DNA from 3 places in the Isoptericola haloaureus genome. Region 1 is predicted to be linked to each of the others. Evidence: predicted binding sites of a transcription regulator. Region 1 holds the regulator's gene; each other region holds the start of a gene.
What was found. Region 1 encodes LexA, which represses DNA repair genes until DNA is damaged. Its sites were predicted from a motif close to TCGAACANNTGTTCGA; they were not measured.

Region 2: V5O49_RS16275 (HNH endonuclease signature motif containing protein) is a predicted target of LexA. The motif match lies at 1,942-1,957, and genes of this name have one in related genera.
Region 3: V5O49_RS08380 (Rv2578c family radical SAM protein) is a predicted target of LexA. The motif match lies at 2,032-2,047, and genes of this name have one in related genera.

Annotation. Positions count from the first base shown of each region.
Region 1 covers NZ_JBAGLP010000116.1:337,087-340,333, reverse strand. Annotated here, with positions in the region: gene V5O49_RS07030 (L-lactate dehydrogenase) at 1-822, shown strand, start outside; gene lexA (transcriptional repressor LexA) at 896-1,648, opposite strand; gene V5O49_RS07020 (LysM peptidoglycan-binding domain-containing protein) at 1,883-2,224, shown strand; gene nrdR (transcriptional regulator NrdR) at 2,318-2,803, shown strand; gene serA (phosphoglycerate dehydrogenase) at 2,811-3,247, opposite strand, start outside.
Region 2 covers NZ_JBAGLP010000120.1:199,953-203,199, reverse strand. Annotated here, with positions in the region: gene V5O49_RS16280 (DUF2804 domain-containing protein) at 1-312, shown strand, start outside; gene V5O49_RS16275 (HNH endonuclease signature motif containing protein) at 335-1,921, opposite strand; gene V5O49_RS16270 (DUF2599 domain-containing protein) at 2,043-2,951, opposite strand; gene V5O49_RS16265 (siderophore-interacting protein) at 3,026-3,247, shown strand, end outside.
Region 3 covers NZ_JBAGLP010000117.1:49,091-52,337, reverse strand. Annotated here, with positions in the region: gene V5O49_RS08395 (MBL fold metallo-hydrolase) at 1-121, shown strand, start outside; gene hisS (histidine--tRNA ligase) at 176-1,546, shown strand; gene V5O49_RS08385 (VOC family protein) at 1,550-1,933, opposite strand; gene V5O49_RS08380 (Rv2578c family radical SAM protein) at 2,056-3,153, shown strand; gene V5O49_RS08375 (PPOX class F420-dependent oxidoreductase) at 3,171-3,247, opposite strand, start outside.

The DNA of each region.
Region 1 (3,247 bases):
GCCGAGGTGCTCGACCTGCAGCACGGCGGCATGTTCGTCCCGGAGGCCGAGGTGATCGGCTCGGACGACGTCGAGGTGTGCCGCGGCGCCGACGTGGTCGTCGTGACCGCCGGGGCGAAGCAGCAGCCGGGGCAGTCCCGCCTGGACCTCGCCGAGGCCACCATCGGCCTCACGCGCAAGATCCTGCCCGGTCTGGTCGAGGTGGCCCCGGACGCGATCTACCTGATGGTCACCAACCCGGTCGACGTCGTCACCTATGCGGCCCAGCAGATCTCCGGCCTGCCGCCGGAGCGGGTCTTCGGGTCGGGCACCGTCCTGGACTCCTCGCGGCTGCGCGCCGCGCTGGCCGAGCACTGCGGCGTGGCGACGGCCAACGTGCACGCCTACGTCGCGGGGGAGCACGGCGACTCGGAGATCGCGCTGTGGAGCTCGGCGCGCATCGCGGGCGTCCCGCTGCTGGAGTGGGAGCACCTGCCGGGCCGGCCGCCGCTGGACGACGCGGCGCGGGCGGCCATCGCCCGCGACGTCGTGGAGTCGGCGTACAAGGTCATCGCCGGCAAGGGGGCCACCAACTACGCGGTCGGCCTCGCGGCGACGCGCATCGTCGAGGCGGTGCTGAAGAACGAGCACCGGGTGATGCCGGTCTCGACCCGGGTGGACGGGTTCCACGGGATCGACGGCGTCTGCCTGTCGATGCCCACCCTGGTCGACTCGCGCGGTGCGACCACCGTGATCGACACGCCGGTCTCCGACGAGGAGGCGGCCGGTCTGCGCGCCTCGGCCGAGAGCGTGCGTGCCGTGCTGCACCGCTTCGGGCTCTGACCCGCCCCGGGTCCGGCGCGGACCACCGCACCGGACCGCCAGGCGCCCGGTCGACCGACCGGACGGCACGCCGTCAGAGGCTGCGGAGCACCGCCACCACGCGACCCAGGACCTGCGCCTCGTCGCCGGCGATGGGGGAGTAGGCGGGGTTCTGCGGCAGGAGCCAGGTGTGCCCGTCCGCCTGCTTGAAGGTCTTGACCGTCGCCTCGCCGTCGATCATGGCGGCCACGATCTCGCCCTGCTCCGCGACGTTCTGGCGTCGGACCACGACCCAGTCCCCGTCGCAGATCGCGGCGTCCACCATGGAGTCGCCGGCGACCTTGAGCAGGAACAGCTCCCCGTCGCCCACGAGCTGGCGCGGCAGCGGGAAGACGTCCTCGACGACCTGCTCGGCCAGGATCGGCCCACCGGCGGCGATCCGTCCGACGAGGGGGACGTAGGACGGTGCCGGCGTCTCCTCGCCCTCGCCGTCCGGCGTCGGCGCGGCGGGCACGGGCGGCGCGGGGGGCGCTGTGGTGCTGGCGGTCCGACCGGTGTCCGGGTCGACGACCTCCATCGCGCGCGGCCGGTTCGGGTCGCGGCGCAGGTAGCCCTTGCGCTCGAGCACGGTCAGCTGGTGCTTGACGGACGAGGGGCTCGCCAGGCCGACGGCCTCGCCGATCTCGCGCATGGTGGGCGGGTAGCCCCGTGACTCGACCGACTCGCGGATCGTGGTGAGCACGCCGCGCTGGCGTGCCGTGAGCCGGTCCGGTCCGGGGGCGAGCTCCGAGACCGACGCCAGGCCGTCGCCGGTGCCCGTCCCGTCGTTGTGCTGTCGCGTCGTCATGCGTCGCTCCCGTCGTGCCGTGTCTGGGTGCGGGGACGGGTCCGCCGGGGTGAACCCGACATTCCTGCCATCCCGCTGCGGTCAGCCTAGGCCAGATCACCTGCGACATCAAACATCTGTTCGACATCTCTCGACTCGTGTCGCCGTGTCGTGGTACTAATAAAACACGTGTTCGACGAACATGTGTTCCACGAACGTCTGTACGAACGAACTCGAGCCGGAGGGACAGGCGTCATGACCACGATGACGGCACACCCGATCAGCGTGCAGGACAGGTGGGGGCTGACCGGGCTGCGGCTGACGGCCCGCGGACGGGTCGTGCTGGCCGTGCTGGCGCTGGCGGTCAGCCTGCCGCTCGCCTTCGCCGGGGGGCAGGCGGTGGCGGGCTCGCCCGGTGAGCCCCTGGAGGTCCGCCTGCACACGGTCGCGCCCGGGGAGACGCTCTGGGACTTCGCGGCGCCCCTGACCGACCCCGGCCAGGACGTGCGCGACGTCGTCGCCGAGCTTCGCGACCTGAACGGTATGACGGAGTCGTCCCTGCGGGTGGGGCAGGTGCTGGTGCTGCCGAGGTCGTAGCCGGCGCGGGCTGTGTTGCACCGGAGGCGGGCCTGCGCATACTTTCGTCGGGCAGCCGGGCAGGGGCCCGGCACCGACCGCAGGAGACCTCGGATGCACTGCCCTTTCTGCCGGCACGCCGACTCGCGCGTCGTCGACTCGCGGACCTCGGACGACGGTGCGTCGATCCGCCGACGCCGTCAGTGCCCCGAGTGCCAGCGTCGGTTCACGACGATCGAGACCGCGAGCCTGTCGGTCGTCAAGCGCTCCGGCGCCACCGAGCCGTTCAGCCGCGAGAAGGTCGTCTCCGGGGTCCGCAAGGCCTGCCAGGGCCGGCCCGTCAGCGGCGACGACCTCGCGCTGCTCGCACAGCGGGTCGAGGAGACGTTGCGCTCCAGCGGCAGCGCCGAGATCGACGCCTACGAGATCGGTCTGGCGATCCTCGGACCGCTGCGGGAGCTGGACGAGGTGGCGTACCTGCGGTTCGCCTCGGTCTACCAGGACTTCGACTCCCTGGAGGACTTCGAGGCGGCGATCACCTCGCTGCGGGCGGAGCGACTCGAACGCGAGTCGTCCGCCGCGCAGCGTGCGGAGGGGTGAGCGCGCCTCAGTGCGCGGCCGGACCCGGAGGGAACTCCGGCCGGTCGAACGCGTCCCGGATCCGCAGGCGCACCGTGGTGTCCATCGCCATGAGCTTGCTCGAGGCGCCGCGGTGGGTCACGTCGGAGATGTCGGTGACCACGTAGCCGAGCTCGCCGTGCGTGGCGAGCATCTGGGCCTCGATGTTCGCGCCGTGGTCGGCGAAGACCTGGTTGACGGCCGCCAGCACACCCGGCACGTTGCGGTGCAGCAGGGCGATACGGCCCACACCGGTGTGCTCGAGCTGCAGGTTGGGCAGGTTGACGGACAGCGTGGTCGATCCCGTGAGCAGGTAGTCACGCAGCTTCTTGGCCACGAACAGACCGATGCTCTGCTGGGCCTCCTCGGTCGACCCGCCCACGTGCGGGGTGAGGATCACGTTGTCCAGGCCGCGCAGCGGCGACT
Region 2 (3,247 bases), on a different contig from region 1:
TGGACGCTGCAGGGACCCACGACCGAGAACGGCGTGTTCGTGGACGGCCGGCTGCACAAGCTCCACGGCGAGCTCGACTGGACCTTCGACGAGACCGACCACATGGCGCCGTGGCAGGTGATCGGGGACCGGGTCGACCTGACGTTCACCCCGTGGCACGACCGGGTCGCGCGGACGAACCTCGGCGTCCTCGCCTCGGCGACCGACCAGTGCTTCGGCCGCTGGTCGGGGTCCGTGGTCACCGACGGCGGCGGACGCCTCCTCGTCGACGGTCTCGAGGGGTGGGTCGAGGACGTCCGTCAGCGCTGGTGAGGTGTGGCCGCCCGTCGGCCCGTCAGAACGGAGGCGGGCCCAGGTCGGCGGTCTCGTGCGCTTCCGATGGCACCACCAGTGCTCGGGACGTCCCCCGTGGCAGGGGCGTCGGCGGTGCGACCGGTGGAGTCGGCGGTGCGCGGTGCCGCGTGGTCTCCGGCGGGGGCGGATCGGTGTCGTAGACGCGACCGGTCGGTGAGGTCCATCGCAGCCGTCCCGCGCCGAGCTGGCGGACCCGCCACCGTGTCTGGTGCTTGAGCACGTGGTGGTGACGGCACAGGTGGGCGAGGTTGTCGGCATCGGTCGTTCCACCGTCGGCCCAGGCCACGGTGTGGTCGAGATCGGTGCCCGACACCGGACGGACGCAGCCGGGGAACCGGCAGGTGGCGTCCCGCTCGGCGAGCATCGCCTTGAGGTCGGCGGGCGCCTGGTATGTGGAGCGGCCGACGGACAGCACCGCGCCGGTCTCGGGGTCGGTGAGGATGCGCCGGAACGACGGGGCGTGCGCACACAGCGCACGGGCGGTCTCGGCGTCGACGGGAGTGCGGCCGTCGAGGCTGGCCGGGGCGTCGCCGACGCCCAGCAACGACAGGACCGGGACGGTGAGGTGGACCCGCGGCCGGATCGCGCGGGCGATCGGGGCGAGTGCGCCGACGGGGCGCACCGGGGGACCCAGGGGGCCGGACGGCGAGGACGGCGCCGCGGGGAGCGGCGCCCCGACGGACCGGGCCAGGTCGTCGGCACCGTGCGCGCTGCTGTCGAGCGCGCCGCGATCGAGCGTGCCGTCGTCGAGCAGCAGGTCGGCCAGGACGTCGGCGCGCAGCTGTCCCGTGCTGCGGTCGTCGCCTTCCGCGCGGAGGCGAGTCGCGGTGCTGGTCAGCCGGTCGTGGACGGCGTGGGCGAACGGCGCCGGCAGGTGCGCGGTGAGCCAGGCCATGCCGTCGCGCCCGGGGTCGAGCCAGACCTCGCGACGTGAGGTGGCGTCGGCGTGGCGCACGTCGGCGGGGACCGGGTGGGCCTCCTCCCGGGCGCGGCGAGCCCGTGACCGGAGCTGAGCCGGCGTCGACGTGGCGGCGACCGGGAGCACGCGGGCCTCGACGTGCTCCGCCTCGGCGGGGTCGAGGTCGTCGATCTCGCGCGCGAGGATCTCGGCCTTCGGCCAGGAGACCGTGCCGTCCACGACGGCGCGCACCGTGCGTGGTGCGACCGTGGTCAGCGTCGTGGAGTGGTCCAGGAGCCGCCGTGCGGCGCCGTCGCCGACGTGCAGGGACGTGGCGAGGTCGGCCGTGACGGCGCGCAGTGCGAGCTCCCGCTGCCGTCCGGCGTCGGCCCTCCGGGCGATCGCGTCCTCGGTGTCGACGAGCGAGCCGGGGGAGTAGTCCGCCTGACGTCGGAGCCGGTCGGCCAGCACCGCCCGCAGCCCCTCGAGCGTGTTGACGGCGGCCTGCACCGCCTCGACCGCGTCGAGCGTCGCGTCCAGATCTGCCGGGTGCTCGTCCGCAGAGCCGACGGCATCGAGGCTCGCCACGGCCCTCTGCGTCGCGCGTCGGAGCGCGGCGAGCATCTGGTCGGGTGATGCTCCCCACGACTGGTCCGACATCTGCGTCATGCCAGGTAGACTACCAGAAATAGAACAGATGTTCGATAGTGGATGTGTCGACGCGCTGCTCGTTCCCCGGTCAGGAGGGGTGGCGCAGGGCCGCTGCTGTCCGCTCGTGCCGGCCGCCGGCTCAGCCCTCGTCGGTGGGGTTGCAGCGCGCCGCGAGCACCGCGACCAGACCGACGTCGGGGCGCCACGGCTCGAGGTTCCACGTCGCCTTGTCGGGGGCGCCCAGGGCGTGGCAGACGAGCTGGTCGCGCATCGTCGGCGTGTCGACCTCCGGGTGGGCGGCCGCCAGCTCCGCCCACACGAGCTCGACGCCCGCGGTCCCGGCCGAGCGGGCCCAGTCCGTCGCGTCGACGGCCAGCGACCGGCCGCCCTCCCGTTCGCCCCAGGAAGCGGCGGCGACGCCCGCGGTGCCGAGGGTCGTGACCACTTCCTCGCGTGCACCGTCGCCGGGGGTCGCGCGGCCGTCCCCGGACGTCCCGTCGTCGGCGCTCGCAGCGCCTGCAGCGCCCGTGGTGCTCACGAGCTCCAGGTGCTGCGGGTCGACGTCCCGGAACGTGGCGGGGCCGTCCGGCCGTGTCAGCCCTCCGACCGGGGTCCCGCCGTCGGCGTCGAGCACGCTGACGCTCCCGTCCGCGTGCCGGACGAACCCGCCGTCGTCGAGGGAGAACGTCAGCGGGAGCGTGCCGGTCCCGGTCGACACGGTCCGGGACGTCTCCGTGCCCGCGACTCGTGGGGCGGAGCCCTCGGGCCAGTCGCCGGCGAGGTCCACGACGACGTCGCCCGCCGCGACGCGGAGATGCTGCCCGGCAGCGGACGGTGCCGGCGGCGTCGAGGTGCCGGGCATCGCAGTCGTCGGGTCCGTGGTGGGGGACGCGGTCGCCGGTGGCGCGGGCTCGCCCGTGGCGCCTGCTGCGGCGCCCTCGGGATCGGCGTCCGGGCCGCAGGCGCCCAGCGCCACGACGAGGCACACGGTCACCGCGACGCCGCGGGCCGGGGCGAAGAAGCCGCGAGGAGCGGGGGAGCGCTGCACCCGTCCAGTGTGGGGGTTCCGGCGGGCGGACGGGGCTGGCCACGGCGAGTGAGGTTCGCCTAACCTAGGTCGCGATGAGCAGCAACCCCGGGCGCCGGCCCGTCGAACCGCACGTGCTCGTGGCCGAGGTCGTGGCCACCCAGCAGATCTCGCCGCACCTCGTCCGGGTGACCCTCGGCGGGGAGCAGATGAGCCGTCTCACCTGCCTGGGCGCCGACCAGTGGTTCCGGATGTTCCTGCCGCGTCCCGGCCAGGACGCGATGAAGCTGCCCACCCGCACCTCGAGCCTCGGCTGG
Region 3 (3,247 bases), on a different contig from region 1:
GCTGACCACGTTGCGCCAGGTCGTGCGACCGCTCGACCCGGCCCTCGGCGTCGTGCCGGGCCACGGCCCGACGACCACGGTCGGGCGCGAGCTCGCCACCAACCCGTTCCTGCCGGCCTGACCGCGGCCCGGACGGGTCCACGCCCGGGTCCGGGGTCGTGGGAAGATCGTCCCCATGGCTCGCGTCACCCCTCTCTCCGGTTTCCCCGAATGGCTCCCCGACGGTCGCGTGGTGGAGCAGCACGTCCTGGACGTGCTGCGTCGCACCTTCGAGCTGCACGGGTTCGCCGGCATCGAGACGCGCGCGGTCGAGCCGCTGGACCAGCTGCTGCGCAAGGGCGAGACGTCCAAGGAGGTCTACGTCCTGCGGCGGCTGCAGGAGGAGGGTGACGACGTCGCGGTGGGCGACGGCGGCGCGCGCTCCGAGAAGCAGCTCGGGCTGCACTTCGACCTCACGGTGCCGTTCGCGCGGTACGTGCTGGAGAACGCCGGCCGTCTCGCGTTCCCGTTCAAGCGGTACCAGATCCAGAAGGTCTGGCGCGGCGAGCGGCCCCAGGAGGGCCGGTTCCGGGAGTTCGTCCAGGCCGACATCGACGTCGTCGGGGCGGGCGACCTGCCGTACCACTACGAGGTCGAGCTGCCGCTGGTCATGGCCGAGGCCCTGGGCGCGCTGCGCGAGGTCGGGCTGCCGCCGGTCCGCGTGCTGGTCAACAACCGCAAGGTGGCCGAGGGCTTCTACCGCGGGCTGGGACTGGGCGACGTCGAGGGCGTGCTGCGCCAGATCGACAAGCTCGACAAGATCGGCGTGGAGAAGGTCGCCGAGCTGCTCGTCGCCGAGCAGGGCGCCACGCCCGAGCAGGCCGCGGCCTGCCTCGACCTGGCCGCGATCCACGGCAGCGACACCACCGTGGTCGACGACGTGCGCAAGCTCGCCGCGCGCTACGACGCCGGCACGGACCTGCTCGAGACCGGCCTGGCGGAGCTCGGCGCGCTGATCGAGGCGGCGGGTGCCCGCGCACCCGGCGTCGTGGTCGCCGACCTCAAGATCGCCCGCGGGCTCGACTACTACACCGGCTCCGTCTACGAGACGGTGCTGGTCGGGCACGAGCAGCTCGGCTCGATCTGCTCCGGTGGCCGGTACGACACCCTCGCCTCGGACGGCAAGAACACCTATCCCGGCGTCGGGCTGTCCGTCGGCGTCTCGCGCCTGGTCTCGCGGGTGCTCTCCGCCGGCCTGATGACCGCGACCCGGGGCGTGCCGACCGCGGTGCTCGTGGCCGTCACCGACGAGGACTCGCGGGCCGCCTCGGACGCCGTCGCCGCCGCGCTGCGGTCCCGGGGCGTGCCGACGGACGTGGCACCCACCGCGGCGAAGTTCGGCAAGCAGATCAAGGTCGCCGACCGCCGCGGCATCCCGTTCGTGTGGTTCCCGGGCGAGGAGCACCAGGTCAAGGACATCCGCTCCGGCGAGCAGGTGGCCGTGGACCCCGCGACCTGGACGCCGCCGGCCGAGGACCTGCACCCCCGCGTCGTGGCGGGGGAGTAGCGCTCAGGCGGCGATCAGCCCGACGACGTTGCGCGCGGGGTCGCGGAACCACGCGACCGTGGGGCCCTGCTCCGGGTCCGGGCTGCGCACCACGCCCGCCGCGTCGTGGTCGAACGGCGGGTAGCGCACGAGCTCGACGCCCTCGTGGCCGAGCTCGGCCACGGCGGCGTCGATGTCGGGCACCACGAGGTTGAGCACGGTGTGGCTCGCAGGCTCGTGGGCCGTGCCCTTGGCGTAGACGACCACCGGGGAGCCGCCGGTCACGTCGAGCTCGAGGCCCATCGCCGTGCGCGACACGGCCAGGCCGAGGACGTCGCGGTAGAACGACTCGGCGACGTCGAGATCGTCGACGGAGAAGCTGCTGAACGCCTGCTGGACGGTGACCATGGTTCCTCCTCGGGTCGAGGGCTGCCGACCGTCGGCAGCCGTCAGGGCCGACCGGCCGTGGGCGCGCGACTCATCGGTGCGGCACCTTGACCTCGGAGTAGAACACGTGTTCGACTTGCCGGGTGCGATGGGACTCACAGGCCACGACGGCCGACGACGGCGCGCTGCCCGGGCTGGAGCGCCCGGGCCTGGCCCGCCTCGGCCTGGTCCGCAGCGTGCGCACGCCGGAGTTCGCCGGGGTCACGTTCCACGAGGTCCTGGCCAAGAGCGCGTTGTCCAAGGTGCCGGCCGCGTCGCGCATGCCGTTCCGGTGGACGATCAACCCCTACCGTGGCTGCTCGCACGCCTGCCTGTACTGCTTTGCGAGGCCGACGCACGAGTACCTCGACCTGGACGCCGGGGCCGACTTCGACTCCCAGGTCGTGGTCAAGACGAACGTCGACCAGGTGCTGCGCGCCGAGCTCGCCAGGCCCTCTTGGCGGCGCGAGCCCGTCGCGCTGGGCACCAACACCGACCCCTACCAGCGCGCCGAGGGTCGCTACCGGCTCATGCCGGGGATCATCACGGCGCTCGCGGACGCCCGCACGCCGTTCTCGATCCTCACCAAGGGCACGCTGCTGCGCCGCGACCTGCCGCTGATCGCCGACGCCGCCGACCGGGTCGAGGTCGGCCTCGGCGTGTCGCTGTCGTTCGCCGACGTCGAGCTCCAGCAGTCGGTCGAGCCGGGCACGCCGACACCCAAGGCGCGCCTGGACCTGGTGCGCGCGATCCGGGCCGCGGGACTGCCGTGCGGGGTGATGGTCGCCCCGGTGCTGCCGTGGTTGACGGACTCCACGGACCACCTGACGCGGCTGCTGGACGCGATCGCCCACGCCGGGGCGACCGGGGTGACCGTCGTCCCGCTGCGGCTCAAGCCCGGGACCCGCGACTGGTACCTGCGCTGGCTCGCCCGGGAGCACCCCGAGCGGGTGGCGGGCTACCACCGGGTCTTCGCCCGCGGCGCCGACGCGCACGACGGGTACCGGGACTGGCTGTGGCAGCGGGTGCGTCCCCTGCTGGAGGAACGGGGCTTCGCCGGCTCCGGGCACCGGGCCGCCTCGGGGGCGACCGGCCGGTACGACGACGACCTGCGCCCGCACGGCGACGCCGACTACCCCGCCGGGTCGATGGTCGTCGCCGCGCCGGCGGGGGAGCCCGGGAGCGCCGCGACGCTCTTCTGACCGTCGCGGCGTGCCGGTCAGCCCTCCTCGACCAGCCGGGCCGGGAACCCGCCCGTCGCGATCGGGCCCCAGCGCTCGACGGTGATCCGGATCA